Regions from separate parts of the Brevibacillus ginsengisoli genome, predicted to be linked through region 3. Evidence: riboswitches for the same ligand, from Rfam matches in the RefSeq annotation. Region 3 holds a riboswitch; each other region holds the start of a gene.
The links. Region 3 has a riboswitch for thiamine pyrophosphate ahead of ACQCN2_RS12325 (thiamine-binding protein). Riboswitches for the same ligand answer to the same signal wherever they lie in the genome.

Region 1: it holds a riboswitch for thiamine pyrophosphate, as region 3 does, so the genes downstream of both, ACQCN2_RS14740 (ABC transporter ATP-binding protein) here and ACQCN2_RS12325 (thiamine-binding protein) in region 3, are expected to answer to the same signal.
Region 2: it holds a riboswitch for thiamine pyrophosphate, as region 3 does, so the genes downstream of both, thiW (energy coupling factor transporter S component ThiW) here and ACQCN2_RS12325 (thiamine-binding protein) in region 3, are expected to answer to the same signal.

Annotation. Positions count from the first base shown of each region.
Region 1 is NZ_JBNJQR010000006.1:287,931-298,937, forward strand. Features, by position in the region: gene ACQCN2_RS14705 (ATP-binding protein) at 1-1,065, shown strand, start outside; gene ACQCN2_RS14710 (hypothetical protein) at 1,094-1,690, shown strand; gene ACQCN2_RS14715 (NCS1 family nucleobase:cation symporter-1) at 1,735-3,225, opposite strand; gene ACQCN2_RS14720 (UbiD family decarboxylase) at 3,427-5,190, opposite strand; gene ACQCN2_RS14725 (GNAT family N-acetyltransferase) at 5,308-5,907, opposite strand; gene ACQCN2_RS14730 (hypothetical protein) at 6,078-6,254, opposite strand; gene ACQCN2_RS14735 (hypothetical protein) at 6,421-6,765, shown strand; TPP riboswitch at 6,847-6,957, shown strand; gene ACQCN2_RS14740 (ABC transporter ATP-binding protein) at 7,333-8,115, shown strand; gene ACQCN2_RS14745 (ABC transporter permease) at 8,169-8,882, shown strand; gene ACQCN2_RS14750 (ABC transporter substrate-binding protein) at 8,899-9,930, shown strand; gene ACQCN2_RS14755 (hypothetical protein) at 10,125-11,007, shown strand, end outside.
Region 2 is NZ_JBNJQR010000001.1:687,613-698,619, reverse strand. Features, by position in the region: gene yqfD (sporulation protein YqfD) at 1-157, opposite strand, end outside; gene yqfC (sporulation protein YqfC) at 181-462, opposite strand; gene ACQCN2_RS03410 (hypothetical protein) at 598-1,056, opposite strand; gene floA (flotillin-like protein FloA) at 1,068-2,066, opposite strand; gene ACQCN2_RS03400 (NfeD family protein) at 2,074-3,414, opposite strand; gene thiC (phosphomethylpyrimidine synthase ThiC) at 3,519-5,222, opposite strand; TPP riboswitch at 5,591-5,696, shown strand; gene thiW (energy coupling factor transporter S component ThiW) at 5,825-6,319, shown strand; gene ACQCN2_RS03385 (GatB/YqeY domain-containing protein) at 6,374-6,817, opposite strand; gene rpsU (30S ribosomal protein S21) at 6,832-7,008, opposite strand; gene ACQCN2_RS03375 (UDP-N-acetylmuramoyl-tripeptide--D-alanyl-D-alanine ligase) at 7,328-8,707, shown strand; gene ACQCN2_RS03370 (class I SAM-dependent methyltransferase) at 8,745-9,323, opposite strand; gene ACQCN2_RS03365 (D-alanine--D-alanine ligase) at 9,543-10,643, opposite strand; gene ACQCN2_RS03360 (hypothetical protein) at 10,881-11,007, shown strand, end outside.
Region 3 is NZ_JBNJQR010000005.1:192,381-203,387, reverse strand. Features, by position in the region: gene ACQCN2_RS12355 (PAS domain S-box protein) at 1-2,052, opposite strand, end outside; gene ACQCN2_RS12350 (GNAT family N-acetyltransferase) at 2,188-2,859, opposite strand; gene ACQCN2_RS12345 (PAS domain-containing sensor histidine kinase) at 2,878-4,374, opposite strand; gene ACQCN2_RS12340 (lipase family protein) at 4,418-5,134, opposite strand; gene ACQCN2_RS12335 (YheC/YheD family endospore coat-associated protein) at 5,227-6,288, opposite strand; gene ACQCN2_RS12330 (GNAT family N-acetyltransferase) at 6,440-7,336, shown strand; TPP riboswitch at 7,395-7,507, shown strand; gene ACQCN2_RS12325 (thiamine-binding protein) at 7,611-7,898, shown strand; gene ACQCN2_RS12320 (ABC transporter permease) at 7,873-8,655, shown strand; gene ACQCN2_RS12315 (ABC transporter substrate-binding protein) at 8,668-9,720, shown strand; gene ACQCN2_RS12310 (ABC transporter ATP-binding protein) at 9,736-10,503, shown strand; gene ACQCN2_RS12305 (helix-turn-helix transcriptional regulator) at 10,575-11,007, opposite strand, start outside.

The DNA.
Region 1 (11,007 bases), on a different contig from region 3:
ATTGTTCACCAAGTCAAGCAAGTCGATTTCCAAGCACCGAGTGGACAATTTGAACGGATCACAGACACAATCACCGACTGTTTTTCCTTCTATCAAACAGATTTAAATATTTTACAAGAGATCTATTTTGATAAAAAATATGCATTAATGAAAAAAAGAAATTCTATTTTCATCTTGTTTGTTGTTATGTTAATTGTAATGATCTATGGATTTTATCGGGTTTACTTTTCGTTGCAAAAAACGGTCCGCAATTTAAAAGACGCCTCGCAAGCGATCATAAGCGGTGATCTCCCTCCGTCATCTAAGGTGAGCATTTCAAACGATTTTCTGGATCTTGGGGATAGCTTTAATCAGATTACCCAGAATCTTCATCAGCAAAAGATTAGCGTTATGGGTCAGATGGCAGCAGGTATGGCCCATGAGATTCGGAATCCGTTGACTTCCATTCGAGGCTTTACACAATTCATGAAACATGGACTTCAGAAGGGGGAGATCGACTCCGCAACATTTTTGCAGTATATCGATATCTGTCAGGATGAGATCGAAGCGATTGAGGGTCTTGTGGCCAACTTTTTGATTTTGGCAAGAAGAAATGAAGTGGCTACCAGCGAGCTTGAGACGATTCATTTGCAGACCGTTTTACATCGGGTGCATGAATTATCCAAACATTTTGTGATTGAAAAAGATGTAAATCTTACCTTTCGCTATGACGACGAGTCATGCTGGGTGACGGGGGTCAGAACCCATATTGAACAGATTGCGCTTAACCTGGTGAAAAATGCGATTGATGCCGTATCCGTTGGAGGCAAGGTGTCGCTTAGAACGTCTGTTGACGAACGAAAAGGACAAGCGGTCATTACTGTGCAGGATAATGGAGTGGGAATATCCAAGGATCGGATGCAGCATTTATTTGAACCCTTCTACACGACAAAAGAAAAAGGAACAGGGATTGGCCTCTCTATTTGCAAGAAGCTTTTGGAAGAAATGTCCGGTAGCATTGATGTTGAATCGGAGGAGGGATTTGGAACGACGGTAAGTTTTCGCCTCCCGCTGTTTCTTGATTAAATTGAATGGTTGAAGAGGTGATCCAGAAGTGATAGACTTGCAGTCACAACGCCTGTGGAATGTGGTCGGTAAGATCATCCTCACTTTGTATGTTTTGTTTTGTGGATGTTTATATCTTGGTTATTGTTTTATTATCAATTTGTTGCATTCCTCCTTCAGCATCGTGAGCGTTCCTGCTGTCGTGCTGCCATTTGTCGTGTTACTGGCCTTGCTGTGGTTACGCTGGAGAAGGAAACCATCCGAGGAGAAACAGAAAGCTAGAACGATCTATCTCATCACAGCGCTCGCAGGTTTGTTTGCTGTTCTCCTCATGATCTTTATCTTGGGAGTGCACGAGTTTCAAAATTCGTTTCATCACGAGCGGTGGCGAACTGAGCAAGATAAACGAGTCTTTATGGTAGATGACTTGCTGCAAAGACACAACTTGAGCGGAATGAACCGGCAAGCGATTTATGAGCTACTGGGCAATCCAAGTGAAACGGAGTATTTTAAGGAGAAAGATAATATCGTCTATTGGCTCGGTCCAGGAAGAGGGCTTGTTGGAATAGATAATGAATGGCTTGTGATCTGGTTTGATGCGAATGATCGGGTTACTCGCTATGAGATTACCATTACATCCACATAAACATGCAAAATGCCCCCCTATACACAGGAGGGCACTTCATTTTTCTAAACGCTTCTTTTTACCTTGCCAAATGAAGTGATGTTATGGTAGTCAGAAAGCGTGAGGATGCTCTTGTCTTTCTTCATGAAGAGAGTGTAACAGATTAAGGAGATGAATAGCCCGAACGTCCAGGCATTATCCCACAGGAACGAGAGAGCAGGAATGAACTTGCCGAGCAAGGGGATGACGATTCCGATCAAAAGCGCCCAGATCGCCTTGGAGTTAAATCCAGACTGATAATTGTAGATTCCATTCGGCTTATACAGCTCTACAAGATTGATCCTTCGTTTACGAACCAGCCAGTAATCGGCAATGGCGATTCCTTCAATTGGGCCGAGAAGTGCTCCGTATGTGCCCAACCATCCGAAGATATAGTTACCGAAATTATCTAGCAGGTACCATGGCTGCATTAGCAAAGCGAAGAGTCCAGTGATGATGGCTCCCGCGCCAAAGGTAAACTTGCGAGGCCAGAGGTTTTCAACTGCACGTGCTGGTGCCACAATGTTCGCCGCTACGTTGGTCGTAATGGTAGCAAGCACAATTCCAAGCGTGCCTAAGAAAATGACGAACGGTGAGAATTTGGCTAGGATCGCCGCAGGATCCCAGATCGCTTCTCCATACAAAACAACCGTTGCGGATGCCACAGCTACCCCGATAAAAGAGAAGAAGCCCATTGTAGTCGGCAAGGAAAGTGTTTGCCCGACAGCTTGTGCCTTTTGACTTTTCGCATAGCGGCAGAAATCAGGAATGTTCAAGGCAAGTGTAGCCCAGAACGCGATAGCTCCAGTAAGAGAAGGGAAGAAAATTTTCAAGAAATCTCCGGTTGAAGTCAATTTGGAAGGAGCGGAGAGCATAGGCCCCCAACCCCCGGCAGCCGTCAGTGCCCAAGCGAGTAAGGCGAGAGACATGACAATCAGAGTAGGGGCTGCCCAGAACTCCATCCGGCGTATCGCTTCTGGACCTCGATAGGCAAGCCAGACATTCAATGCCCAGAACAGGATGAAAGCGATGCCTAAGTGCCCAGGCACATTCTCCCAGCCACTCATGGCAACAAGTAAGGTGTCGATAGATGCGCCACCAAACCAACAGTTAATCCCAAACCAGCCGGCACCAACAATCGCGCGAGCAATCGAAGGGATATGCGTCCCTTTTGCCCCAAACCAGAGCCTTGCATAAACGGGGTAGGGAATACCAAACTTGGTTCCTGCATGGGAATTCAATAAAATCGGGATAAGGACGATACAATTTCCCAATATGATCGTGAAAATCGCCTGCCACCAGTTCATTCCAAGCGATACCAAACCTGCTGCCATCGAGTAGGTGGGAAGACAGATCGCCATCCCGATCCACAGACTGGCAAAGTTATACGAAGTCCAGTGATGCTCTTGCTTCGTGGTTGGCCTCAAGCCTTCGTTAAAAAGTGGACTGTCCTTGATTTGATCCAGACCTTCTCGTGTCAGTGTAACAATACCGCCTTCTTCTGATTGAAGCTTCATTCTTGATCCCTCCTTTGAATCTTTTTGACAGAAACGTAAGTGGGGAGAGAAGTTGTCTTTCTGTCGAATTTGCTAAAGTATATTTGGCATAGGTCGAAATGAGTACTGAATTTTCAGTCTATTTTAGGTGTGATCAAGTAACAAACTCAATGTGAACATAAGAAAAGCACCCAGCAAATGAACCTGCTGAGTGCTGTCTTTTTACATATTGGGGAAATATTCCTTCCAACGACTGGTAACCAATTGATCGATGTCAGGGTGGGTAAGGACCTCACCCGGGTAGAACGGCTTCATGCGGGAATCGAACACGAGTGGCCCTTCGTATCGAATCTTGTTGCGCAGAATGGATGCTTTGGCGTACAGGTCGTGTGCTGGATCGAAGCGGGTGTAGACCGTCCATAAGAAGCTGCTCTCTCTCTCGGCGATAGTAGCGTCATCGACCAGACAAATCATTGGCCACTCCTGAAGGTGTTGATTCGCATAATCGACGAGGCGGTTGGCGATTTCAGGATCTTGCTCAAAGCTTGGGCCAGAGATCACCAGACAGCCCGGACAGAAGGATTCGATTTGGGTGATTCCAGGAATTCCTTCACCCTGGTAGCGATGTGGCAATTCGCGAACAGGCTCGCCAATCCCCAACATGACCCCTTTGCTTCCGTGATTGAACTTGCGACCAGTATAATCCAGCGTGTCGTTCGATGTGTCGTTAACGATTAACAGATCTCGCTCAGGCTGGAATCTGGCCAGGATAATCTCCAGGAACTGCTTGAAGTTGGACAAGTCGCAAGGAACATCGGAGACCATGAGGAACTTGGTCAGAGTCAATTGACCTTCGCCCAGAATGCGGAAGGCGTGGGCCATCGCTTCTTTATAGTAGCTTTCGCGGACGATGGCGCCTGCGAGAGCGTGGAATCCGGTTTCTCCATAAGTCCAAAGTGATTTTACACCTGGCATCACTACAGGGAAGAGCGGAGACAAGAGACTTTGCAAATAATCGCCGATGAAGTAGTCCTCTTGACGCGGTTTGCCCACTACGGTAGCAGGGTAGATTGCGTCTTTGCGTCTCCACATTTGATTCACTTGAAAAACAGGGAAATCATGAACCCAGGAGTAGTACCCAAAATGGTCGCCGAACGGCCCTTCTGGACGTCGAACATGTGGGGGAACAACGCCGCCAAACACAAACTCGGCTTCCGCTACAATTCGGTGAGCGTGGTTTGGCACTTCCACCATGTTGAGTTTATCCCCCATTAAAAGAGAAGCAAAGATCAATTCCGGTACCATCTCCGGCAATGGAGCTATGGCAGATACGATCATGGCAGGCGGGCCGCCAATCGTCAGGGTAACCGGCAGCGCTTGGTTGCGTTTCTCCGCTTCAAAGTGGTGGAAACCGCCGCCCTTGTGAATTTGCCAGTGCATACCAGTGGTATTTTTATCGTAAATTTGAATCCGGTACATTCCGAGATTATGTTCCTTGGTTTCTGGATGTTCGGTATAGACAAGCGGCAACGTCACGAACGGTCCGCCATCCTCATGCCAACTGGTCAATGCGGGAAGCTGGGTCAAATCGACATCCCTTGTTGAAACTTGGGTAACCGGTGCATGCGAAGATGAGATATTGCGAGTCCCGGTTTTCATCACGCTCATCAGAGGGTCTCGCAACTCCCATAAGGAAGAGAGCTTTGGTGGCAGAAGGCGATCCATTGCCCCGACCAGCTCTCGGACGATCCGTTCCGGTTTCGGTCCAAATGCCATATTGACGCGATCCACTGTACCAAACAAGTTGGTGACGACAGGAAAGGGCTTTCCTTTTACATTGGTGAACAAAAGGGCAGGGCCTTGTTCCTCAATGACACGACGATGGATTTCCGCCAATTCTAAATGAGGATCGACTAGAGCATCTATCTGGATTAATTGTCCTTCCTTGCGCAGCTGCTCAAGAAAAGAACGTAAATTGGTATGCATAACGAATAAGTCACCTCAACTAATTCACTCTTCTAAAGCCTTTTTCACTCCTTTCTACTCTACACGATGAGAACAGCTTGTTCTAGTCCTTCTTCAGGAATTTTGGCAAGAAATGTGTTAGATACGTGTATTTTGCCCAAGAATATGGATTAACTTCTCTTTCACACCAGCCCATTCTGATTGTACAATGCTAAAAAATACAGTGTCTCGCACATAGCCGTCCTGGATAATCATGTGATTGCGAAGAATGCCTTCCTGCACTCCGCCAATTCGAATGATCGCTCGTTGAGAATTGCGGTTACGCAGATCGGTTTTAAGCTGCACCCGAATACATCCCAAGGTTTCGAAGCAATGCTTGAGTAAAAGGTATTTACATTCCGTATTGGCGGCTGTTTTCCATACGGAAGGCGTCAACCAGGTAAAGCCAATCTCCAATCCGCTATCCTTTGGCGAAATATTAAGAAATCGGGTGCTGCCTATGACTTGATTATTCCGTTGATCAATGATGGTGAAGGGTAATTCCGTTCCTTTGGCCTGATTGTCAAGTGCGGTCTGGATAAACCTGAGCATATCTTCCTTTGTCCGGATGTTTGAAGTCATGTACGTCCAAATCCGTTCATCCTGTGCCGCATTCCACAAACCATCCCAATGTTCAAGCGTGAGTGGTTCAAGTCGAACATCCTTGCCAATTAATGTGACGGGTGCAACTCGCAGCATATCATGATCTCCTCTCAGCTGTTCTGGTTCAATGAAGAAACAGAACAGTTCCTTGTAATTTTGGCTAGATTACTGACAAGAGTCCCGATTGTCAAGACTCATTTTCAGATAAAAAAGACCACTCTCCGTAGAAAGTGGACATTCTAAGGCTTTCTGTTCATCGTTCCATTTTAAAAAATGGACGGCTTCACTACATAAAGCACCACGGAAAACATGAGAAGAGCAAGTCCGCATGCGGTCAGGCTAAGCTGTGGTTTCATGTTTTTGTGAGGACGAGGGAGCACACCGATGACCATCATAATGAAGGAAGACAGGAACATTACGAATAAGAGAAAATAAAGAATCACTGGGAACACCCTTTCGATAGAAAATCACGTAAACAACTTGTTAATATATGTATTAGTTTACTTGATATTACCAGTTAAATCTAGAGGGTTGTCTCATTTCAATGAACAGTGTAAACTACCTTTTGGTAAAACAATGGAATTGGCAAGATAGAACGGAGGAGCGCTTTTGTCTGACATGAACAATCCCACGGTTATCGTCCGTTTAGGAACACAGGCATTTCTCATTTTATGCCGGATGTTTGACGGATTTTATGATGATTTGAAGCAACAACAAGAGATGGATCAGGTGACAGAATCAATCGCCCAATCTCTACTCGGAGGGGTTTCCTATTTGCAGGAACAAGAATCTCCACCTAAAGAAATGAAGATCGAGTTCACATTTTCGGAAGTGTTTTTCTTGAAAAAGCTGACCAATGAAGTGCTGACGCGTTTACCAAAGACCCAAGATCAACGAAAAATGCATGAATGGCTGAACGAATGCTTGAATGCTTTTGATCTTGCCGTTAAATAAAGTATATGTAGTGGGTTTCTGACATATTTATATTTACAGCATTCCTGCCACGTGGTAGTGTGGGAATAGCCAAATTGCATACAAGTACCAAACGGGGGTCGAGCATCGTCGACTGAGAGTGTAACGAGTGTGTTACTTACCGTAGAACCTGATCTGGGTTATGCCAGCGGAGGGAGAGGTATCAGACGAAGCTATTATTTCGGTTTCATTTATGATGAAACTGATTGAGATATTCGTGCAGACAACCATCCGCCGTCGGATGGTTTTTTTGTTTACATATTGGAAAGTTTAATGGCTTTACAGTGGGAAAGTAATTAATCTTTCCTTCCATTCGCGTAAGCCCACTCAAGAAAAGACTTCGTCCGCTTGCAGCCTCCTTGGAAGTGAAGCCTAGCGAAAGAACGGAGAAAGGGATAAGAGTCGCCACTCAACCCCTTTAGGGGCGCGAAGCGTTTGGCGACTCCCTTTCGTAGTGAAAGAGCGGACTTTATTTCTTCCTTGCGAACTTCCACTGAGCGAAAAGGGACGAAGTCTTTTCTCATCCGGCAGAAAAAGAGGTGAAGAAGCTTGGCAGATAAGCTTACTTTTGAGCGAGTGAACTTTGGGTATGATCAAACCCCGATTGTTGAGAATTTATCTCTTGATGTGAAGAAAGGGGAATTCGTCAGCCTGGTGGGGCCGAGTGGAGTTGGGAAAAGCACTTTGTTTCAGCTTGCCAACGGATTGCTTCAACCCCAAACAGGCCAGATCCTGTTAAATGGTAAAGTCACCTGCGACCGCTTGGGCAAGGTGGCCTATATGCCGCAGCAGGACTTATTGATGCCGTGGCGGACGGTGGTGGAGAATGCTGCTCTTCCGCTGGAGATTCAAGGAATTCCTTCAAAAGCGGCGAGGGAACAGGTCCTAGAGCAGCTTCCCTTATTCGGCTTGATTGAATATGCCGATGCGTACCCTCGGCAGCTCTCTGGAGGGATGCGACAGCGTGTCTCCCTGTTGCGTACAACATTGACTGGCGCTGACTTGTTGCTATTGGATGAACCGTTTAGCGCGCTTGACGGAATCACGCGAATGGAGATGCAGGAGTGGTTGCTTCGTTTATGGAGCCAAATCGGCAGTACCGTGGTCATGATCACCCATGATCTGGAAGAGGCCATTCTCTTGTCTGATCGGGTTCTGGTGATCAAGGAAAAACCGATTCGAACGGTTACAGAGATACCAGTTCCAACTGAACGTTGTGTACGCGGTTCTTCACGTCACGAAGCCAGCACGCTGTTGCTTCGGGAAAGAATCTGGCGAGAGCTTCAAAGTCGAACGGACGAGAGCAGTCACCGGGGAGGAGTTGCCACATGAGCTCATCCAAAAAAGGTACGACGTTCATCTATTCCTTCTGTTCCGTCGTCGGAATGATTTTGTTATGGGAAGTCGTGTGCCGTGTCGGAAATGTCCCTCCGTTTATTTTGCCCAAACCTTCAGAAGTGATCGTTTCTTTATGGGAGTTACGCTCGTTGCTATTCGGCGAACACTTCCTCGCCACCTTGGAAGAAGTGCTGCTCGGTCTTGTAAGCTCCATCGCGCTTGGCGTATTGCTGGCCGTACTGATGAGGCTAAGTCCGATATGGGAGCGAATCATTTATCCGCACATTGTCATCTCGCAAACGATTCCGATGATTGCGCTCTCTCCCATTTTTATTATGTGGTTTGGCTATAGCTTGACTGGCAAAATTGCGATTGCCACGTTATTTACGTTTTTTCCGATTGTGGTGAGCACCTATGACGGTTTGGGCTCCTCTCCCAAAGAAATGGTTGATCTACTTCGCACGATGGGGGCCACGCGCGCTCAAATTTTTTGGAAGCTGCAAGTGCCAGCCTGTTTGCCACATTTTTTTAGCGGGGTGAAGGTAGCGGCTACATACAGTGTTGCGGGAGCCACGATCGGAGAATGGTTAGGAGCGAGCGAGGGTTTGGGGTACTTCGGCAGAAGAGCTTCCGGAAACTTTCAAGCATCCGCCTTGTTTGCCTCCATTCTGATCCTATCTGCGATGGGGATTCTGTTATTTTTACTCGCCACTGGTCTGGAACGCAGATGGACGGGTAAAACCAATCGATCATCTAAATGAGAAAAGGAGTAGTACTATGAAAAAAACAGCTTCACGCATCGGATACTTTTTGCTCGCTCTTACGCTGGCAGTTGCTTTGTCGGCTTGCGCCAATCACAGCGCGTCACAACCTGGAACACAAGATCAATCAGCGGCAAACCAAAAGGATCAGGAACTTACCATTGCCCTGGACTGGTATCCCAATGCTGTTCATTCCTTCTTATACGCAGCGGAGGAACAAGGATATTTTAAACAGGAGCATGTAAAAGTGAATCTTCAGATGCCTTCAGATGCCAACGATCCTTTGAAAATGGCTGCGGCTGGGCAAGTAGACGCCGCGATCAGTTATCAGTCCCAAATGATCCAGGCCCGTTCCGAAGGTGTTCCGGTTGTCTCAATTGCCGGTCTCGTGTACAGTCCGCTTAATGTGCTGATGGTACGTAAGGACAGCGGTATTCATTCTCCTAAAGATCTGGCAGGCAAGACAGTCGGTTATCCATCCGTTCCGTTGGATGAAGAAATTGTGAAGCAAATGGTCAAAGCGGACGGCGGAGACGATAGTCAGATTAAATTTGTGGATATTGGCTATGATATCATTCCTTCGTTGACAGCCAAAAAAGTGGATGCTGTGATCGGTGGGTTCATCAATCATGAGCAGCTGATTCTTGAGAAAAATGGGGTAGCAGTAACCGCTTTTGCTCCACATAAATATGGCGTGCCCAATTTTTCTGAGCTTGTGCTTGCTACAAGCGATCAGACGCTGTCCCAAAAACAGCAAGCTCTTCAAGCGTTTCTGCGCGCAGCCCAAAAAGGTCAAGAGTACGTAGCGAAGCACAAAGAGCAGTCAATCGATTTACTGTTGAACAAACAAGCCAAAGAATTCCCGCTTGATAAAACGATTGAAAACAAGAGTCTAGACATTCTGCTTCCACTGATGGACGCAGGCGGAAAACCATTTGGCACACAAGACCCGAATTCCTGGCAACAAGCTGCCGAGTGGATGAAACAAGTGGGATTAATCAAAACAGATGTTCCAGTCGATCAAGTCATGCATAACCTGACTCCATAATGTAATGGACAACAATAAACTTGGGCGCTCACTCGTGAGCGTCTTTTCATTGTCCTTCATATCATAAAGTAAAGGCTTGGCAATCGGCGTATTTTAGAATAAAGTGTACAGGGACATGCGATTTTTCTTGGCTTGGGTTGAATTTGAACAGAAAGCTAACACTTTAGATAGGAAGAATGAATGGAGGTGGTCAGATGAAAAACCGCACCTATCGCATTGGCTATGAACAGGTGAACCGAAGGGAGCTTCTGGAACGCCTGGAACTAAAGGAATGCCTGTTGGTCGAACATAAACGGTTGTCAACTGGTCCATCTGAGTGGGAACAGGATGTACCTCCCGAGGAGGAACGACATGCTGTGTTGGTTCGATACGAGTCAAAACCCGGTGAGTGGATTACTTTTACAGGACTTTATGAGATTCTAAATAGAGACCCCATCCCGTGGATTGAACTTCCCATCGAATATCACTTGTTTGGCTTTGAGCTCATCCCAGGAAATATTCGTCGTGAAAAAGCTCCCCAGGCCAGAGTCCCGGCGAGAACGAAGCTCCACGTTGCCGCGATTCGAGGAGATACCGTATTTGTAACGGTTCCAGGGCACCCTTCGCGCAAATACGAGATGTCCCTTCATCATGCCCGTTTCGCTAAGGACTTTCCAACCGAGCTGGAATTAAAAGTGCAAGTCTTTGCCTTTCCACCTCGTCCGGATATTTTTGTTGATTGGCTTCTTCAGGAAGGGCGCAAAAAAGGAATTGTTTCTTTAGAAAATGGAGACCGCGTGGAGAGAACCGCTTTTCAGGTGTGGGATCAGCTGCGTCAAGAGCTGGGAATGAGCGACAGTGCAGCGCTTATCTCCATCAAACAGGCCTTAATCGTACTGGACCGGGCTGGTTTAGAGACGGAATTTCCCAATCCGAAGCAGGATGTATCCGATCTTTCGGCGATGACCGATGAGGAGCGTGACGCCTTTTATTCGTATCATACGGTAAAAGCAGCCATGTCGGCTGTCGCTGCGCTTCTGACGACACAACCGCGAGATACGCTGCAGGATTTGTTGTTGATGGACATCATGTTAGAGC
Region 2 (11,007 bases), on a different contig from region 3:
TCAAAATATCGCATTGGCCCACCTCCGTTCCTTGTCGTGTGATATTCCACAGATGCAAGCCATCTCGAATGGCAAGGTTGATCAATCGCTCAAACCTTTTGCCCCGAACGATAATCGTAACATGTCCTTCCATCCAGTCTCGCAATGTATTGCGCATGCGTACGTCCCCCTAAACCTTAATTACTGCTCCAAGAATTTCACTCCCGATATTCTCCCTTCGAGCAATACCTCTTCAGGAAGAATCGCTCGTATCACCAATTGTTCGCCAACAACCAGAAGTTGCCCGTTGGTTAGAAGCAAACGAAGTTCCTTATCACTGAAGTGAAGAACTCCGCGGTGGTTTTCTATATACATTTGCAAATGACCAATCATCGTAATACGCGGGACTTCTAGCACTACATCTTGGGGTAGGTCCAACACGCCCACAGCCAGTCGGCGCAGTCGGCGGCTCCATCGTTTCATCTACAAGCCCCCTTCTTGCTGGCGCAATGACGCCATTTACTTTCTCTTATAACCCTATGCGGGAAGGGGGCAAACTCATGCGCAATACGCAAAAAAACTCTGATCAAATAGACCAGAGTTTCTTTATAAAACTAATTACTGGCGGCGCCCTGGTGAATAGGGCTGCTTGGAACGAGGCGGCGAAAAAATAATCGACCACTTCATCGCTTCACGCGGATCAAGCTTCTGTGTTGAACGCTCTTGAGTCGTTTCTTTTGACTCAATTTCATGGAAGCGCTCCGCTGATACGCTCATTACTTCACTTGATTCTGTACTGACCTCTTGTGAAGGAGTAAACGGATTATCTAGATTTTCATCTAGGGGTGTGTCTGGTGTATAGGTCTGAGACGGTTCGTATGTCCCTCCTTGTCCCGCAGACGGTGTAAAAACAGGCGTGAATACAGGCCGCGGGATTGGACGACGGGAATTCTTTGGCTTCTTGCGGTTTTTACCAAAAAAGAGATATCCCAGAGCAACCAATATGACCGTCCCGAATTTACCGAATATGGCGAACACCAAACCCAAAAGGTCGAACAACAGGTCGAATACATCCATGGTATCCGCTCCTATCGTTTATCGTCTTCGATATCTTTAGCTATATCGTTCGTATGTCCAAAAGATTGACGCATAGAGGTGTCTGCTACAATATTTTGCAGGTTATAGTAGTCCATAACCCCTAGTTTGCCTGCTCGCAGCGCTTCGGACATGGCAAGCGGTACTTCCGCTTCTGCTGCAACTACATTGGCTTTCATCTCTTGAATCTTCGCTTTCATCTCCTGCTCAAGCGCAACGGCCATTGCACGGCGTTCTTCCGCTTTAGCTTGGGCAATTCGCTTGTCCGCTTCCGCTTGGTCGGTTTGGAGTTGCGCCCCGATGTTTTTACCTACATCTACATCGGCAATATCGATTGACAAGATTTCAAAGGCGGTACCTGCATCCAACCCTTTATTCAAAACAGTTTGGGAAATTCGGTCTGGGTTTTCCAGAACGTCTTTGTGCTCCTTGGAGGAACCAATCGTCGTAACAATCCCTTCACCGACACGGGCAATAATGGTTTCCTCACCCGCACCACCGACAAGACGATCGATGTTGGCGCGAACAGTTACTTTGGCTTTGGCTTTCACTTCAATCCCGTTCATAGCAACAGCTGCAACGATCGGGGTCTCGATCACTTTGGGATTAACGCTCATTTGTACAGCCTGCAATACATCACGACCCGCAAGATCGATTGCCGCAGCACGCTCGAAGCCAAGCGGAATCTCCGCACGCTGAGCAGCAACGAGGGCGTCTACGACACGGTCGACGTTACCTCCAGCCAAATAGTGACTCTCCAACTGATTCTCATCCAGTTCCAACCCTGCTTTTCTTGCTTTAATCAGCGGATTCACAATGCGGGCTGGAATAACTCGACGAAGCCGCATAGCGACTAGTGTGATAATACCGATTCGCACCCCCGAAGCTAATGCGGAAACCCATAACATTACCGGCACAAAAGAGAAAAAGATACTTAATACCACGATTCCTATTGCAATTAATAATATAACGGGAAGTAAGCCTGCATCCATTCGTTATCTACTCCTTCATATTCATTTCTTGCTCTTGCACGACGACACGGTTCCCCTCCACCTGTACCACAACGATAGGGGTTCCTGCCGCAATAAATCCACCTACACTCACCGCATCGACTCGATCCGTATGAATCCGAACGATTCCCGCTGGACGAAGCGGAGTTAACGCGATGCCTTGTTGATCGATTAAGCGACGTTGGTCTTTTGGAGCCACGTATCCTTCTGCATTGTGCTGTTCGGTTTGAAGAATAAACTTGTTCCAAAGTCCCCTGTGACCGAAGTATTTGGCCAAGACATACCCGACAATTACCGCGATGATGACAGCCATGCCTAGGGAAATCAACCCTTGCTCGGTGTTGTAAGCGGAGAGCACAATTCCAGTAACCAAGCAGACAAAACCAATGATTCCGATAATTGCACCCGGTAGAAAAATCTCGAGAATCATCAGCAGAATGCCTAACACAAACAATCCAATGTCAAGCCAGCTGGCAAACCCAGCAACGAAGTGACCGAAAAAGTAGAGTCCAAACGAGAGAATACTTATGGTTCCAAAAACTCCGAAGCCAGGAACAAACAATTCAACAACCATTCCTACCAACCCTATAATAAATAGCACACTCATCACAGCTGGGCTGGTAACGAATCGGGCTACTTTTTCGCTGAGTGTCGGATCAATCTCCTTCACTTCATTCTCATGAACACCTAAGAATTGATATAGCCCTTGTTTGTCTTTTACAATTTTGTCAGCATACCCTACTTCCAACGCTTTCGTCGCATCAAGGGAAAGCACGGACCCTTTGCTCTTCACACCAGGGATTTCCTTGTCCAGTTCGACCATCGCCCGAGCGATATCTGGATCGCGGTGATTCATCTTGGCCGCTCCAGCCATCATTTCTGACCAGGCTGAGATGACCTTGACCCCTGCTGTATTCCCTTGAAGGTTAATTGGCGCCGCTGAACCCATGCTGCTTCCAGGCGTCATCACAATTTGATTCGCATTGAGAGCGATGTACGTTCCCGCGGAAAACGCCTGATTGTCAATATAGGCAACCACCTTAGCCGGATTCTCTCGAACCATCCGCCCTATCTCGCCAGCCGCTCCTATCTCGCCACCTGGGGTGTCTATATCCAGGACGATGGTATCTGCTCCTTGCGCATGCGCTTCTGATAACGCTCGCTGCAAAAAGCTCTCCAACCCTCGCTCAATCCCCTGTTTCACTGGAATCACAAATACATGTTTGGAAGATTGCGCCTGTACAGCTTGCTGAAAGGGGACAAGCAGCAGACCTATTGCAAAACAAACGATTAGAGCCCAAGCACTTGTACGTATTAGACGACTTATCACTCTTATCCTCCTTTCCTTCACCAACTGGTAATACGATACAATCGCAAGTAAGTTTCAAAGAAAAAACCCTCTCGACCTTAAGTGAGCCGGAGGGTTTGCCATTCTTAACGATAAAGCTTGCTGCCGTTGTCCCGAAATTCTTGTGATTTTTGTTGATACCCTTCCACAATTTCAGCTTGAGCAGCCGCGCCAAAGCGCTCACGAATGTCGTGGGTAATACTCATACTGCAGAACTTCGGTCCGCACATTGAGCAGAAATGAGCCGTTTTCGCCCCTTCTGCGGGAAGTGTCTCGTCATGATATTCAATCGCTCTCGCGGGATCAAGAGAGAGGTTGAACTGATCCAACCACCGGAATTCAAAACGAGCCTTGGAGAGAGCGTCGTCGCGTCTTTGGGCACTTGGATGTCCTTTGGCCAAATCAGCTGCGTGGGCTGCAATTTTATACGCAATCAGTCCCTCGCGAACGTCTTGTTTATTCGGTAAGCCCAAGTGTTCTTTCGGTGTCACATAGCACAGCATGGCGGTTCCGAACCATCCGATCATCGCAGCCCCAATAGCGGATGTGATATGGTCGTAACCCGGCGCAATATCTGTAGTCAACGGGCCCAAGGTATAGAATGGAGCCTCTTGACAAACCTCCATCTGTCGATCCACATTCTCCTTAATTTTATGCATAGGGACATGTCCAGGCCCTTCGATCATCACTTGTACATCGTGCTTCCAGGCGATCTTCGTGAGTTCCCCCAGCGTCTCCAGCTCAGCGAACTGAGCCTCATCGTTCGCATCGGCGATTGAACCTGGTCGCAAGCCATCGCCAAGCGAGAAGCTGATATCGTATTTTTTCATGATTTCACAAATTTCCTCAAAATGCGAATAGAGGAAATTCTCCTGATGATGCGCGAGGCACCATGCCGCCATGATCGAGCCTCCTCTAGAAACGATACCGGTTACCCGATTGGCTGTCATCGGGATGTGATGGAGACGAACACCCGCATGAATGGTGAAGTAATCAACTCCCTGTTCCGCTTGTTCAATCAACGTCTCACGGTATACGTCCCAAGTTAGATTTTCGGCAATTCCGTTTACTTTTTCCAGCGCTTGATAGATCGGAACCGTGCCTACCGGAACCGGGGAGTTGCGAATAATCCATTCTCTGGTCTCGTGAATCTGCTTGCCTGTCGAGAGATCCATGATCGTATCGGCTCCCCAGTAAGTTGCCCAAATCATTTTTTCCACCTCTTCCTCAATCGTTGAGGAAACCGCAGAGTTCCCGATATTGGCATTCACTTTCACGTGGAAATTGCGCCCGATAATCATCGGTTCACTCTCAGGGTGATTGATATTCAAGGGGATGATGGCTCTTCCTTCAGCTACTTCCCGACGCACAAAATCTGGCTCCACACCCTCGCGGATCGCGATATACTCCATTTCAGGCGTGATAACCCCACGACGAGCGTAATATAGCTGCGTGACGGTACGGCCCGCTTTGGATCGCAAAACCTTTCGATGAATGCCTTGATATTCTTCCACATCTTGTCGTTCCAGCACCCAATTGAGGCGCTTTGGTTGCAAGCCATGGTGAATATTCATATTTACGCTCTCATCCGTGTAGACTCCACTTGTGTCATAGATCTGCAACGGAGCATTTTCCTTCATCTCCCCGTTTATACTTCGAGTAGGATGCAGGGCGATTTCGCGCATGGGCACCTGAATATCTGGGCGGCTCCCGGATACATAAAACTTGCGACTGTTGGGATACTGACGAGGCGTAGTAATGGCGGAAAGGGATTCTTGATAATTTGACATGAAAAAACCTCCTCTGTTTGTAGAATCGGATCACCGCCAGACGGAGGACTGTCAAATAAAAGACCGCACGACAAAAGTATCGGCGGTCCAGCGCGTACATCATTTCTCCTCAAACACCGAAAACAAAAAGTGTACAAGAGTGCTCATGCACGTATGTATGAATCGTTCCTCCGCTGGCATTATCCAGTTCAGGTATGACGGTCGATAGCAGATTAGCTATCCTCTCAGCCTGGTTCTCCCAAGCTCCCGTGTAAATTGTTGTGATTGCAAAAATAACGGTAACATACCCGTTCATCATCTGGCAAGATCAAAATTGGCTATTTACAGCAAAATCAAGCTCAGCGTATAATAAGCACAATTTCATGTAGAGTTTACGCTAGGGGTGCCCACAATGGGCTGAGATGGGACTACAGTTCCAGACCCTTATTACCTGATCTGGATCATGCCAGCGTAGGGAAGCAAACGATGAATGACGTCCATACACGAGTCGGTTCCCTCGATTCGTCTGCCACCTTATCTTTCATCTAGCTTCGTTGCGTTGCCGCTTTCCGGATTAGGAAGGCGGCTTTTTTGCATGTAAAAAAACATCATGAGGTGAAAACATGAACAAAACTCAACGCTTGACCAGAATGGCCGTACTCGTTGCCATCGGAACCATCAGCTCGAACATTGTCTCAATCCCCACTGGAATCGCCAAAGCATTTCCAATTCAGCACGCGATTAATGTGATCGCAGCTGTCATGCTTGGCCCTATTCCTGCGGTAACCGTCGCGTTCGCTATTGCCTTGCTGCGGAATCTTCTTGGTGCGGGTACACTACTTGCGTTCCCTGGCGGCATGATCGGCGCACTCTTGGCCGGGCTAGTATATCAACGAATAAAGCGCACTTGGGGAGCATGGATTGGCGAAGTCTTCGGTACTGGAGTTATTGGATCATTCTTATCTGTTCCTTTTGCTCAACTGTTCATGGGCAAATCCGTGGGCGCTCTTGCGTTTTTGCCCTCATTCCTGACTAGCACGATTATCGGCGCTTCCATCGGATGGATTGTCGTTGGAGTGATACAGCGTTCGACCAATCCTCTCATCCAACGAAACTAATACCAAAAACCCCAATCCTCATGAAAGGATTGGGGTTTTCCGCAAAATTATCTATTAGGATAATTCTTCATTTACTATCGTTTGAACGGTAGTACCGTCTGCTTTACCTTTTACCTTGGGAATAACAGCTCCCATTACCTTGCCCATCTCTTTTTTAGAGGTGGCTCCTACCTGAGCGATTGCTTCACGTACGAGTTGACGAATCTCCTCAACGCTTAGCTGCTCTGGTAAATAGGCAGTAAGAATCTCGATTTCCTCACGGGTTTTGCTCGATAAATCATCACGGTCTGCTTTTTCAAACTCTTGGAGGGAGTCACGGCGTTGTTTTAACTCACGGGTCAAGATGGTCAGCACATCGTCGTCGGACAATGCCTTCCCTTTGGTAATCTCTTCGTTTTGAATAGCGGCTTTCACCATGCGAATAACGGAGAGTTTCAGTACTGCTTTATCCTTCATCGCTTGCTTCATATCTTGATTGAGTCGCTCCATTACACTCATGATTAGCCCTCCACCTAGTAAAACTTGCGTTTGCGAGCAGCTTCGGATTTTTTCTTTTTAGCTACGCTAGGCTTTTCAAAGTGGCGGCGTTTACGGAGTTCAGCCATAACACCGGACTTTGCGCTTTCACGCTTAAAGCGGCGAAGTGCGCTTTCCAAAGATTCATTTTTACGAACGCGAATTTCTGCCATCTGTAATTCCCTCCCTCCGTGTGAAACAGTGGGACAAACTGTTCGAGCACAGACTGTCAAATTACATTATAGGCTATATGCTTAGGTCTGGTCAACCTATTCTTGAAACTAATGAAAATCCGTTGATTTTATTTCATTTCTGGCCTGAGTCAGTCATGAAGGCAACATAGCGAAAAAGTCTTCACCATATCATAAAGTGAGCATCTGGTTAGCTATAGGGAGATTGAGTCTTGCTTCCGTATTCAATGCGTGGTAGCATGACCTCGAATCAAAAACATGAACAACCATCTAATTGGAAAATCTGAAGGGATGAACACCCATGAAACCTATTACGTTTGCCGAGCTTGCTAAAATGTCGGAAGGAATCCTTCTCCAAGGTGACCCCTCTGCGACCATCACCTCCGCCCACTTTGACACTCGTCAGCTTGAAGCGGGGTCGCTTTTTGTGCCAATTGTGAGCAACCGTGACGGACATGACTTCATCATGCAAGCAATTGAGCAAGGAGCCGCAGCCGTACTTGTTAGCAATCAGTCCAAACTCCCAACAGAGCTCCCATCCCAAACGGGGGTCATCCTCGTAAATGACACGCTGAGAGCTTTTCAAAAACTGTCTGCCGCTTACCGACGTCAGTTCAACATACCCATTGTAGCCGTAACCGGGAGCAACGGAAAAACCTCTACCAAAGATATAATCGCCCATGTGCTAAGCGCCAAGCATTCCGTTTATAAAACCTACAAAAACCTCAATAATCACCTTGGTGCCCCTTATTCTTTGCTTCAATTGGATGAAACTCACGAGTCAGCGGTACTTGAAGTGGGAATGAATCATCCAGGTGAGATTGATCTATTGGCATCGCTCGTACAGCCCAAATACAGCGTGATTACGACGATTGGTGACGCTCACCTTGAGTTTTTTGGGACGCGGGAGAAAATAGCCCTCGCCAAAGCGGAACTGCTGCCTCATACCGACAAAGACGGCCTGGTGCTGCTTAATGGAGATAATGAATTCCTACATAAAATCCGCCATCTGTATGACGGAGAAGTCTGGTTTTACTCGGTTGAAGGCAGAGCCGATGTCTGGGCAGATCATTTCGTTACCGACGAACATGGAACACGCTTCACTGTCCATTTGCCTGATCACATAAGCTTTGCGGTAACCCTTCCCTTGTTCGGGAAACACAATGTATCCAATTCCCTTCCTGCCATCGCCATTGCAAGCCGTTTAGGCATGTCTCCTGAGGAGATTCAAGCCGCCCTTGCAACGGTTGCGATCTCTGCCATGCGTTTTGAGGTGAGCAGGACAGACAGAGGGACCATCCTGATTAATGACGCGTACAATGCCAGTCCTTCATCCATGGTGGCAGCTATTGATACCTTCGCAGAAATACTTCCTTCTCACCAAAAAATCCTTGTTCTTGGCGACATGTTTGAATTGGGTGAGAATAGTGAAGAGCTGCACGCGGAGGTTGGCGACTATCTGAATCGTTATCGCAACCAGTTCGAGAAGGTCATTACAATCGGATCGTTAACAGAAAGCATGCATCAAGCTTTTAAGGGAAATAAGTTTCATTTCACTTCAAAAGAAGAGGCTTTATCCGCTCTTCAGCCATACTTAACCAAAGAATATGCCATTCTGTTCAAGGCTTCACGGGGAATGAAATTAGAGACTCTCCTCGAAAGTGTGAAAGAACGATCGTAAAAAAAGAGCTGCTTCTTTATGGAGGCAGCTCTTGCTTTTACTTTTGGCATACGTAGACAAATGCTGGCGGTAGGTTGCCCACGACCAGTTTGATCTTTACTTTGGAAAATTTTCGTTGAAGGCTTTCTTTCATTTGCAGGGAGTATTGAAACGTGATGAACAGTCCGTCTTGTTTAAGCGAAGAATGAACCTGCGTCATAATGGTCTCACGCTGTTCCAAAGAGAAGTTAGCAAAGGGTAACCCGGAGACAATATAATCTGCTTCTTGAACACCCTCTGACGCTAATACTTCAGATAGCTCGCTGGCGTCTGGAAAACAAGATACATCGTTGAGTTGTTCACATAGCCGCTGACGGAGGTACTCGTCCTTTTCAAAAAGAACGAAACAACTCTCCTTACTTCTCCTCTGCTGAATAGCTCGCGTAAATACCCCTGTTCCCGCACCTAATTCCACAATGACCTTGCCGTCTTCCCACTGAATAGGTTCTAACATCATCCTGGATAAAGCGGATGAGCTTGGAGTAATGCTTCCAATTTGTCTAGGTGAACGGATAAATTTGAGGAAAAACAGCAGTTTGTCGTAGACTTGCAAAAAACGTGAAGAATTCGCAATCATTTAACACACTCACCTACTTCATGGACAATTACGCACAAAGCTACATCGTTTTCTGTCATGAATGTTGGAATGTTTGCTGTTTTTTTATCGGCGATTGATTATTTATTCTAGACAATTTGATAATACCCTTCTCATAATGATGATAAATATTACCAATTGAACCGCTCAGGAAAAATCAAAAGGGACTGCTTCATGCAGCCCCCCTTCTACCATTCTTTACTATATACCTTCTGCAACTACCACATTGCGTTTCTTGTCTTCATTTCGTTCAATCGCCAGTTGCACCAAGCGGTCGATTAATTCGCTATAGGAAATTCCAGCTTCCTGGAACAACATTGGGTACATGCTAAAAGGAGTAAAGCCTGGCATTGTATTGACTTCATTGATGTATAGCTGTTGATGCTCATCATCGTAGAAGAAATCCACCCGGGAAAGACCTGAACCGTCAATCGCTTGAAAAGCCCGCTTCGCCATGGTTGCAATCTCCTCTGATAATTCTTGGGAGATCTTAGCCGGAATCTGTAATTCAGTTCCCGCTCCTTTATACTTGGCTTCGTAATCGTAGAATTCTTTAGCCGCAATCACTTCCCCAACGACTGAAGTGATCAATTCTTCGTTCCCTAATACGCCAATTTCCACCTCACGCGCCTTGACGAATGCTTCAACGACAATACGGCGGTCAAATTTTGCAGCCACTTCCAATGCCTGTATCAAGCTCGCCTGGTCTTTCGCTTTCGAGATTCCCACACTGGAACCCATATTCGCTGGTTTCACGAAACATGGATAGCCGATTTCTTGCTCGATGTGGTTAATCACACCTGCTTGATCTTTCTCCAATTGTGAACGAAGGACGCCTACGAACTTTACTTGAGGCAGACCGTACTGGGCAAAAACATTTTTCATCATCCATTTGTCCATACCCACCGCAGAAGCCATAACCCCTGTGCCTACATAAGGAATATCCGCTAACTCAAGCAAGCCTTGAATCGTTCCATCTTCTCCATTCGGACCGTGGATAACTGGAAAAACGACATCAATTTCTTTGCCAATCGCAAGCACCGGTGCCGCACTGGAAGCCGCAGTTGCCGGAAGACTTGCTTTGGCATCGGAACTGGTCAATCTTAAATTTTCAACACTCTCTATACGATCGGCCACTTGATCTCCCTTGATCCACTGGCCGTCCAATTGTACGTAAACAGGCGTAATCTCATATTTGTTCGGGTCGACAGCCTTCATAATCGACTGTGCTGTGCGCAGAGATACCTCATGCTCCGATGATTTGCCTCCGTAAATAATACCTAGTCTAATTTTACTCCCCATGATGTAATGCTCCCTTCTTTCCCCACAAAAAGCGAATCCACTCTGTTCTGAAATTCCTAACATTGTATGCATACTGCCCAATGTTGGCTCATAGTTCATTGAACAGCATACTAAAGGGACAGCGTCATGACAAGTACAAAAGGAATCACCTTGCTTCCACTCCAAACATAAAATATGGATACAATCTAAGTGCGCTTCCCGTTCATGGAACTTTTCTTCAACGCGGAGGGATTTACCATGAGAGAATATTTGCTCTACTGCACCAACTGTCTAAGCTATACGCTTTTGCACGGCTACGAAAAAGAGACAGGAAATTTTCTTGGAGAATATTCGCTTTTACTCAACGAGTACACACGAAATAATT
Region 3 (11,007 bases):
AACGCAATAGACCACTGGCAGAAACTCACCGAACTGCGGGACCAACTCAATATTCCATAACATCCCCTGAGGTTTCAACAACGTAATCACTTCTGAAAGAATGGAGACAAGCTCTCTCTTTTCAAAATCATGTTTGTTCGGCTTGGCAAGAAGCAATAATTCGCCGACGATTTCATTAATCCGATCAATCTCCGAAAGCATGATTTTCAAAAACTCATCGTTCTCCGTTTCACCAGATCGTTGAATCAATTGGACAAATCCCCGCAAGCTCGTCAGCGGATTGCGAATCTCATGGGCAATCCCCGCAGCCAATTGCCCGACCACCGTGAGCTTCTCTGATTGTTGCAGATACTCACGGCTCTTCCGCAGCTCCGTCACATCACGGAGGACCACATACAGAGATGACTCCCCTTGATACGAGGTAGGAATCGATTTGATCTCCACATCCAGAACCTCTCCGTCCACCTGTACACATTTGACGACTAACTGATCAACCGCTTTGCCGTGACATAAACCTTCGTTTAGAATGATGCTGCGATAATCCTTATGTACGAAATAAATCGCTTCCTTGCCGATGATCCACTCTTTCTTCTGGGCACCCAGCAAAGAATATCCAGTATGATTGACGTAAACGACCCGCCCTTTTTGAAGGATAAAAATAGCTTCCGGTGATTCCTCAACTAGCGTACGGTATCGCACTTCGCTTTCATACAGCTTGTCCCAGAGCTCTTTTTGCGGAGTGATATCCTTGGCAATCCCATAAACTCCGACAATTTGATCATTCACAACGAGCGGGATATTCGTGATATTGACATGAAGCAGTTTGCCTTCTTTTTGCCTCAGACGCGCTTCGTAGGTCTGTGGGACACCACTTGCCGCCAGATTAAAATGATAGGAACTCCTTTCATAGTCCGCAACATAGAGGAATTTATAGAATGGCTCACCGATAATTTCCTCCGCCCGATAGTTCACAAGTTTCTCCAAAGCTGGGTTGATCCGTTGAAATCTCCCCTCCAAATCCAACCAGGCAATAGGGTCCGGATGATAATCCACAATGGATTTATAGCGTTGTTTACTTTCATTGAGCTCTTGCTCTGTCTGCTTGCGGTCACTAATATCGCGGATCACAATCTGGATGGCTGATTTATTTTTAAACAAATAGGGCGCCACCAGCACTTCGGTCTTGATTATTTTTCCGGAGCAGTTGATCCAATCTCGTTCAAGCGGGCCGATCGTAACGCTCTCTTTAATGATCTGATCGTAATGGTGCTTGACCTCCGCATGGAACTGAGAAGGAAGAAAATCATAGATAGAGTGCCCCAGCATGTCTGACGGCTTGGCAGCTTCAAACAAGCGGAGACCCGACGGATTTACAAACACCCAGTTCCCTTCAAAGATGATCGCAATGGTATCCAATGAATTCTCGATTAAGCGCTTCGATTCCGATCGAATAAAGCTTGTTTCCAACGTATTCTCCATTAACAGAATCAGCAGCGTTATCGAAAACACATAGGTGAAGGCGCCCAACGGGATTACCCCTGACCAATACTTCACCAAGAAATCGAATTGATGCATAGACAAGAAATGAAGAGAAATCGTTGCCAATAACACGGCAAAGACGATCAAGCCAAGCAGAAACCCTGAGATGATTTTCTTCTGCCGATGATACTTATGGAACCTCTTCGCCCAAAGCGGGACGACAAGAAGAAAAAAGGATGCCAGACCGACCGCCATACCATAAGCCACCCCACCACCTAGTGAGAAGCGATAGCTAATCAAGATTATAAAAGCCACCAATCCGCCTCGATACCCGCCATAAATCAACGCCAGCAAATACGGAATCAAACGCAAATCCCAAATAATTCGATCAATTGAAGTCATTTCGGAAGCGATTGGGAAGGTCATGCATAGAATGGAAGTAAGCCCGGCAACCAAGCCGAGCATCCACTGAAATTTCTTTCCGTTTTTTTCGTGATATTTAAAAAGTAACAGTTGCGATAAAAAGACAGGTAATAATAAAACTAATACGTTAATGATTAACGCTTCGTACACCCCTATCACTCCTGCTAATGCTGATCTATTTAACTATTAGTATAATTAAAGATTCTAAATTTTGTGTAAACTATAGCATAATCCTTGGAGTAATAGAAGAACTGTTCGTTCAATTTTTTCTATTTTATCAAAGGACTAGATGGGCAACAGTGCCAAATGGTCTTGTTGATCAAGCCCTTCGACCATCTTCAGCCATTCTTGAGGTTTGTTCGGAAGCACCGCGTAATAGGTGGTCAGGAATTGTTTTACCAGTCTAGCAGAAATCGTCTCCATACCTTCCTGATAGGCTAGGAAGCACAAATCAAGCCCGGTAACCGCTTCTCCGTCATTATTCCATGATGGATGGACATAGGAGAACTGAATTTTACGGTACCCTAAATGAGAGAGCACTTCCCTGCGAACAAAGGGATTCATGGAGGCTACACCGCCAAATGAGTAGTCTTCCACGAGAGTAGGATTGTAGATTTCGGCAAACATCCCGATTAACGGAGTTCCCTTTGATTGCACCAAGGCAAACAGATCTTCCTGCCGTTTACGTGCCAGAAATGCTCCGATACCCATTTTGTCACGGCCAATAATCGTGAAATCGGTCATAGCCACGTGTAAGTCTTCATAGTAACGGTATTCGGTTGCCCCTACTACTTCTCCGTTATGTACAGCCACAAAAATACGGATTCCTTCATCTTCAAGAGGCCCTTCCCACAAGTCGAAGGCGAGTACTTCTTCAGGCGGAAAGATGGTCTGCATCAGTTCGTGCATCTGTTTAAATAAAGGGTCGGATATACTGGTTAGACGTTTATATTCCATTTTTTGTTGCCTCCTGATTTAGATTCCTGGCTTCGAATCAGTCTCCACCATCGGTAATGTGATCGTAACAGAAGTTCCTTGATTTTGGGAACTCTCAATGTGCAGATTGCCATGATGATCCTTGATAATCTTCAGACTGACCATTAAGCCCAATCCTGTTCCTTTGGCTTTGGTCGTATAGAATGGCTCTCCCAATTTAGGCACCAGCTCTTGGGGAATCCCGCATCCGCTATCGACACATTCAATTTGAATCAGGCCACCCGCAAGCTTCCGGGTTCGAATCGTGATGTGTCCTTCTTGTTCGATCGCTTCCATGCTATTTTTTATCAGATTAATAAACACCTGCTTGAGATGATTCTCTTCACAAATCACATGGGCCTCTTCGTCAAACTCTGTGATGATGTCTACACCTTGCAATAGAGCTTGTGGACTCAGCAAGGTAACCGTGTTAGACAGAATTTCATTCAAGTTTTTGATTCTATAATTGGATAGTTGAGGTTTCGCTAGAATCAACAGTTCACTCACAATGAAATTGATGCGATCCAGCTCGTCAAGGATAATCGGGTAGTATTCGTGCTTCTCCAGGTTGGAGGACTGAAACAACTGAATAAACCCTTTTATAGAGGTAAGCGGATTCCTGATCTCATGCGCGATTCCGGCGGCAAGCTCGCCTAGAACAGAAAGCTTGTCCGAAATCCTGAGCAGCTCCTCATTGCGTTTTCTCTCCGTAATGTCCCTGGCGATCATGACTAAGCCAACCAGATTGTCTTCGTCCAGAATCGGTCTGACATGCGTTTCAATATGAACCCAATGCCCTTCCTTATGTCTCACTCGATAATCGACGTGAAAGAATTCTTTGGTTCTCATACCCCATTCGTGTTTCATTTTCACTTGGTCAATATCATCCGGATGAATCGTCTCTTGGGCAAGCTTGCCGTACAGGCAATGATCGTGAAGAAATTCATCCATCGAATAGCCGAGAATTCTCGTAAACGAGGAAGAAATAAACGTGACATCTCCCTTTTCATCCATTAAAAAAATGATATCCGACGTATTGTCTGCAATCAGTTTCAGCTTCGCTTCTTTTCCTTGCAGCATCTTGGCCGTTTGGAGATGACTCTCTCTGGCGGTTTGCAATTCGTTCTCCAATTGTTTGCTTCTGGTAATGTCTTTGGCTATCCCGATCGCACCGATAATCTTATTTTCTTGTTCATAGATCGGTAAACTCATGACGTGAATATAAATGATCTGCCCGGTACGATGCACAATACTCAGCTCGGCTTCACTCTGAGCACCCTTCAGCACTTTTTGGAATCTTTCCAGATCATCCTTTACCTCATGCGGAGGAAGAAACTCCAGGAAGTTGTGTCCGATCAGTTCTTCCTTGGGATAGCCGATTATCCGCTCGCAGGAATCGTTCGCCATAGTGATCACTCCATTACCATCAACTGCGTATATGGCATCCGGATTCTTCTCAAACAAGGATTGATACATAAGATTATCAAGTTTCGTCATTCTATCATTCCTCTTGGCGATATTAATGAGAATATTCGCTCGTCTAAGAGGAAAATCCTCGTCCCTTTTCAAACATCCGACATACCTGCTTATAATAGTTCGCCATTTCATGATTGGGCACGATTCCGCCCTGTCGAAACGAGATCCTGACCAATGAGTGAACATGCCGATAGTGTAATTGGAAGGTCCTCCTCAGAGGAAAATGCGGAACGACATCATAGCGATTGGCAATGCGATAAGAGAATGGAATGGTCTTATTAAATAAATGGACAAAGGCGGAATTGCCGACTCGCGGAGAACCGAATGTATACACATGAGGATGTTTAAATTTTGAATTGCAGGCAAGGTCAAGCGCCGCCAAAGTTGCAATGGCGCCACCCATACTATGACCGCAGAGAATCAGTTGTTTCTTGTGGGACAACCCGCTGAGGATATTGAACAGCTGGGAGCGAATCGTTCCTTCATACATCTCGGTAAAACCCTGATGAGTCTTTCCCGCTTGTTTCACAAATGGGTACGGAATCTGATTGAGCGTCAAATCCTTGTAGATATCAAACCAATTCCCCGTTCCCCGAAAACAGACGACAATTTGGGTGTCCGATTGAGCGATAATCCCTAGTCGCGGATCTTCACTCTTGCCAAGTCCAGCAACGATCTGGTATCCCTTGGGCAGAACACACTTACCGTCTCGCGCCAGAATTGTATCGTATGTCATGGTTGCTACAGTTACTACCTGCCTATCAATAACCGGCTTCCTCATTGTTGAACCCCCTCCCCAAGTGATCCAGATGGTTTTGCCATACTATATTCACTCGGGAAGGGACTTGCTTTAGTTGATTATACCGGTATTGACTAGGCTTTTATCCCCAGGAGAGAAGCCGCGTAGTAGATCGGCTGACGAATACTGTCCTGTTTGGTGTGGATGCCGAATACCTGCCGAAATGGAAGTTTCCCCGGCTTTACGTTCACCTCAATCAAGTAAATCTCTCCTTCTGGATCAATGGCCAGATCAAGTCCCAGATCTGCTTGTCGCCTGGCGTAGGCTTCTTCCAGGCAGCCGGGAATTCTAAGCGAAAGTTCTTTGATCTTTTGATAAAGTTTGCGGCTTTTCTTCTTACCAAAGTGGTGTTTCAAATAAGGGAGCAGTTCAAAAGCTGTTCCACCGTCCATCAGATTCGAGGTAATTTTTCCTGCTGCCCCCTGACGCGCGGCCAACCCTGTAATCTCCCAACGGCCCTTCTGATTTTTCTGGACCAGTGAACGCACATCATAGACAAGTCCTTCCCGGTTCACGATGGGAATCCACTTTTGCACGATGTATCTCCCGCTTTGGAGAATCCGCTCAATCTGATGAATGGCCCCCTGCTCATCTGCGAGTGGCTTTTTGTTCATTTGTTCCTCCAACAGATAAGGACCGCCCGAACCGTTTTCTCCTGTTTTGCTGAGCCGTACAATTCCCTTGCCTTCTTTTCCGTTGATAGGCTTCAAGATGACGGCTCCATAACGCTCCATCCAGTCCATTACCTGCTTGCCGTCCACCACCACTTCGGTTGGAATAAGGTGGGGACGTACGGTTTCAAATGGAAATAATTTTTGATGAATCATCCATTTGTTGCCGAGTCCGTAATTGAGAAAAGCAATCGATGGCGTATTCTTAATCTGTCGTACCTTGCCGACCACCTTCGGATCATGGTAATAGCCGATGTCAAACGTGATGGGCGGGGCGTTCATGATCCTTTTGTTCCAGCTTCCCTGTTCTCTTACGAAGCCGCTTATTTTGCCAGTGGTCAGATTGACATCCTCTGGGCGATAGACAAGCACTCGATCAAATCCTGCTTCCCTGGCCACTTCATCATATGGGTCGAATCGATCAGGATGGATTACACGACTGGCCATTACTCCAAGTATATTCATTTAGCATCACCTGAGCTTGAAGTTACGTTCTATTGTACTTGTCGCCTGCATAGACATAGGTATCCGTAATTTGTGTAGCATATGACAAATGCCCGCCTGAGGTACATGATTTGGGCGATTCGTTCAACTTATCTCGAGAAGGGGACCCGGAATGATTGCTTACCAGCTGGCAACAATTCAACAATTACCAGAAGTCTCGCAGTTTATTGCGTTCATGAATCAACATCGCGAGCACAATAACCCCTGGCTTCCCTCAGACATGGAAAGTATCAAGAAGGTACTAGCCGGTCTGCCTTTCGAAGAGGTGTTTGTCCTTGCTCTATCAGCTGAAACTTCAGCAGAAGATCAGCTTATCGGAGCGCTTGGCTACTATCCCTTCCCCGAACAAGGCTTAATCCGAATATTGGGACCTTATGTACGTGCATCTGACTGGCAACGAGTCGTCTCCGAACTGTGGGACCAACTGTTACTGCTTATCCCTCATTCATACGAGAAAATTCGGATTTCTTTAGATGAGAAGAATCAGAACGGTTTGGCATTCTTCGGCGGCCTTGGATTTGTCGTATATAACGCTGAAGCATCTCTCTCGCTTGAACTGAATTCGGGTACGCCCCTTCCGTCTGTACCGTCCAATCCAAGCGTAACCATCCGTCCCTATACGACAGGCGATCTTGAATCGTTTAATAGCCTACATCCGTTAGACGCTTATTTTAGCGCGTCGGATATCGTCAATCGGATCAGCGACACGCATCTGTTGTTTCTCATTTATGAGCAGAATCGGATGGTCGGGTACACTTATGTAGAGATCATGGAAGCGTTGAGCGCGGCAGAAATCTGCTTCATTCGCGTGTTGGAGGCAGAACGGAATAAGCGATACGGAAGCCAATTGCTCGCTCATGTGATCACCTGGTTGCGTGACAAAAGGAATGTCTCCCACATTGAACTGTCTGTCCGTGTGGAGAATACCGCCGCAAGAAGATTATATGAACGCTTCGGGTTTCATGAAGAGAAGGTATGCGTCAGCTTGGAAAAGCAGCTGGAAAAGTAAAAAGGATTTACACACCAATAAAGAATGTCTATAATGAGACACGTAATTGCATATGGAGTTTTTTGTTTTGGGGAGCTAGGTTAGCTTGGCTGAGAGGGTACCCGAATTGGTGCCGACCCTTTAACCTGATCTGGGTAATGCCAGCGTAGGGAACTAGCGCGAATGCAAACGAACAAGATTGTATCCATGCTGTTTTCTAGGCTGCCCACTTGGGTGGCTTTTTCGCTTTTCCAAGGCATAAAAGGAAAAATCGTAGAGGAAGGAGGCTTTATTGATGCCCATCGTCAATTTAGGATTTCAGGTGTTGCCAAAGGTCGCAGATGGTAATACTTACCCAGTGGTGGACAAGGCAATTGAAGTCGTACAGCAATCAGGAGTCAAATACGAGGTAGGCGCAATGGAAACCGTTATGGAGGGTGAACTGGACGAACTGATCGAGATCGTGAAGCGCGCTCAGGAAGCTTGTATCCAAGCGGGAGCCAGCGAGGTTATGACTCACATGAAAATTCATTACCGCCCAGAAGGGGTTTCCATGGATGAAAAGCTTCAAAAATACCGGTAAATCACAGACGCTAACCAGCGTGCTCCCCATCGGCTTGCTCATGCTCGTCCTGCTGATCTGGGAGATCGGGGTAAAAGTAAGCAAGATCGAAGTATGGATTTTGCCAAGCCCCACCCAAATCTTGCAATCTCTGTGGGAAGCAAGAGAGCTGATCTGGATGCATAGTGTCCAGACAATATACGAGACCCTGCTCGGTTTTGTCATCGCTATACTGGCGGGAACCTTGATTGCCGTCCTGATGGATTGGTCGGATTATCTGCGAAAAGCGGTTTACCCGCTTCTCGTGATTACCCAAACGATTCCCATCGTGGCGATTGCGCCCTTGTTTTTTATTTGGTTTGGCTTTGGGATCACGCCAAAAGTAATCGTCGTCGCATTGGTCTGCTTCTTCCCGATTACCGTGAATCTATCGGACGGTTTTCGCCTGGTCGATTCAGACATGATCCGCCTGATGTCCTCCATGGGGGCGGGTAGATGGCAGATTTTTCGGATGGTTAAACTCCCTGCCGCAATGCCCTTCTTCTTCTCAGGATTGCGAATTGCCGGTACCTACAGCGTCATGGGGGCGGTGATCGGGGAATGGCTAGGCGCAAGCAAAGGCTTAGGCATCCTGATGACCCGCTCCTCCCAATCGTTTCAGACGGACCGAGTGTTCGCTACGATTTTCGTCATTGTTTTTCTCAGCTTGGCCATGTTCGTTCTCATTGAACTGATCGCGCGGGTCACCATGCCTTGGTATCCATCCCGTAAAGAATAAAGGAGACTTATCATGAATCGAAATCATACAAAACAAAACCGTCTTCGGTATCTATTCGCAAGTGTTACAGTAGGACTCAGCATTCTCGCCGCAGGCTGCGGACAATCAGCTGCTCCCGCTCCACAAACAGATAAAGCGGCTCAACCAGCGACTGGTCAACTGCAAAAAGTAACCGTAATGCTCGACTGGTTCCCGAACACCAACCACTCCGGCCTTTATGTGGCCAAAGACAAAGGCTACTATCAGGCACAAGGACTGGATGTAGAGATTGAACAACCAGGTCAAGGCACTCAAGCTGACCAATTGGCGGCAGCGGGTAAAGTTGATTTTGCCGTGAGCTATCAGGAAGCGGTTACCCAAGCACGCGCAACCAATATTCCGCTTGTTTCCATAGCAGCGGTGATCCAGCACAACACCTCCGCTTTCGCTTCACCGAAGGACAAGAACATTTTGTCCCCGAAAGATTTCGAAGGCAAGCGTTACGGCGGATGGGGATCGCCATCTGAAGAAGCCGTGATTAAAGCTGTGATGACCAAAGCGGGAGGCGACCCGTCCAAGGTTCAAATGGTTACGCTCGGGGCTACCGATTTCTTCAAATCCATTGGCCGCGATGCTGACGTCGAATGGATTTACTACGGCTGGGACGGCATTCAGGCAAAAATCAACAAAATGGATCTGAACCTCCAAATGGTGAAAGACCTCGACCCTGCATTGGACTACTACACACCAGTCATCGTAACCAATGAGCAACACGTCAACGAACAAAAAGACCTGGTGAAAAAATTCATGGTCGCTACAGCAAAAGGATACCAAGAAGCGATCAGCAATCCGAGTGAAGCGGCTACTATCTTGCTCAAAAACGCACCGGAGCTGAACCCTGAACTTGTAAAACAAAGCCAGGCGTGGTTAAGCACGAAGTATCAAGACGATGCGCCGCAATGGGGCGTACAAAAAGAAGAAGTGTGGGACCGTTACGCCAAATGGATGTACGATCGCAAGCTGATCCCGAAAATGATTGAACCAAGTAAAGCCTTCACAAACGATTTCTTGCCGGAAAAACAATAGATAGTTGGTGAATCAATGGAAATCCTTCGCGTGAACCGTATAACCAAAACATTCGCCGCCAGCAAGCGTGAAGCCGTTACGGCATTGCGCGACGTCTCGCTGGTCGTGGGCAAAGGCGAGTTCGTCAGCCTGATCGGACCAAGCGGCAGTGGTAAAAGCACCCTCCTCGATCTTGCCGCCGGGTTATCGGTTCCCGACGAAGGTGACATTCTGTTGGAAGGACAGTCGATCATCGGACGCAAGGGACTCGTCGGCTACATGCCGCAAAAGGATGTGTTGTTCCCCTGGCGCACCATCCTCGATAATGTGATCGTCCCTTTGGAGGTCAGTGGTATTCGTAAAAGCCAAGCCCGCAAGCAAGCTTTGGAGCTTCTGCCGATTTTCGGCTTGGAGAAGTTCGCTGACAGTTACCCGGATATGCTATCAGGTGGCATGAAGCAACGAGCTTCGTTTCTTCGCACCTATCTCGGACAAAAAGAATTGCTGCTGTTGGATGAGCCGTTCGGCAAGCTGGACGCCTTGACTCGTATGGAGATGCAAGCATGGTTGCTGCAAATTTGGCAAACCTATCAGCACTCCGTCCTACTGGTGACCCATGATATCGACGAAGCGATTCTCTTATCCGATCGAATCTATGTCCTCTCCGCTCGTCCAGGTGAAGTGATCGGCGAAGTTCAAGTCAACTTGCCAAGACCGCGCGACCCCAGAATGTCGCTTGATCCGGCTTTTACGAAACTGAAGACGGAACTGCTTGATTTGCTGGGGAGTACCGTAAGACAATAAGTGATCGATTAATTTTTTTACTAGACGGCCTTGTGCCGTCTTTTTTATTTGGACGCTTCAGCGTTTGATCCCTACTGATGCTCCATTAATTTTCTTAACTTGCTTTCTGTTTGGGAGTCAGGATCAGGAGTATAGATACTGCAACGCAAATCTGAACCACCTTGAACCTGCAGAGAAGTTAAATTAAACAGCATCTTTCCTGCTTTCGCATGACGAAATTCGATAAGGACCTCCGGAGCGGATTTTACCTCGCTTTGTTGCCAAAGATGGTCGAAATCCGGGTGAATGCCCTTCATCTCCTCGAGGAACCGATCATACCAGTCATCCTCTACATATTGACCGTAATAAGCACGAAAAATCGCAAGAAATCCTCTGATAAAATGATCCCAGTTAACCGCCAATCGTTGAAGCTCTTTTCTAGTAAACAACAACCGAATCATATTGCGCTGCTCAAATGGGATTTTTCCAAAATCCAAAAAAACGTGAGATGCAGCCTCATTCCAA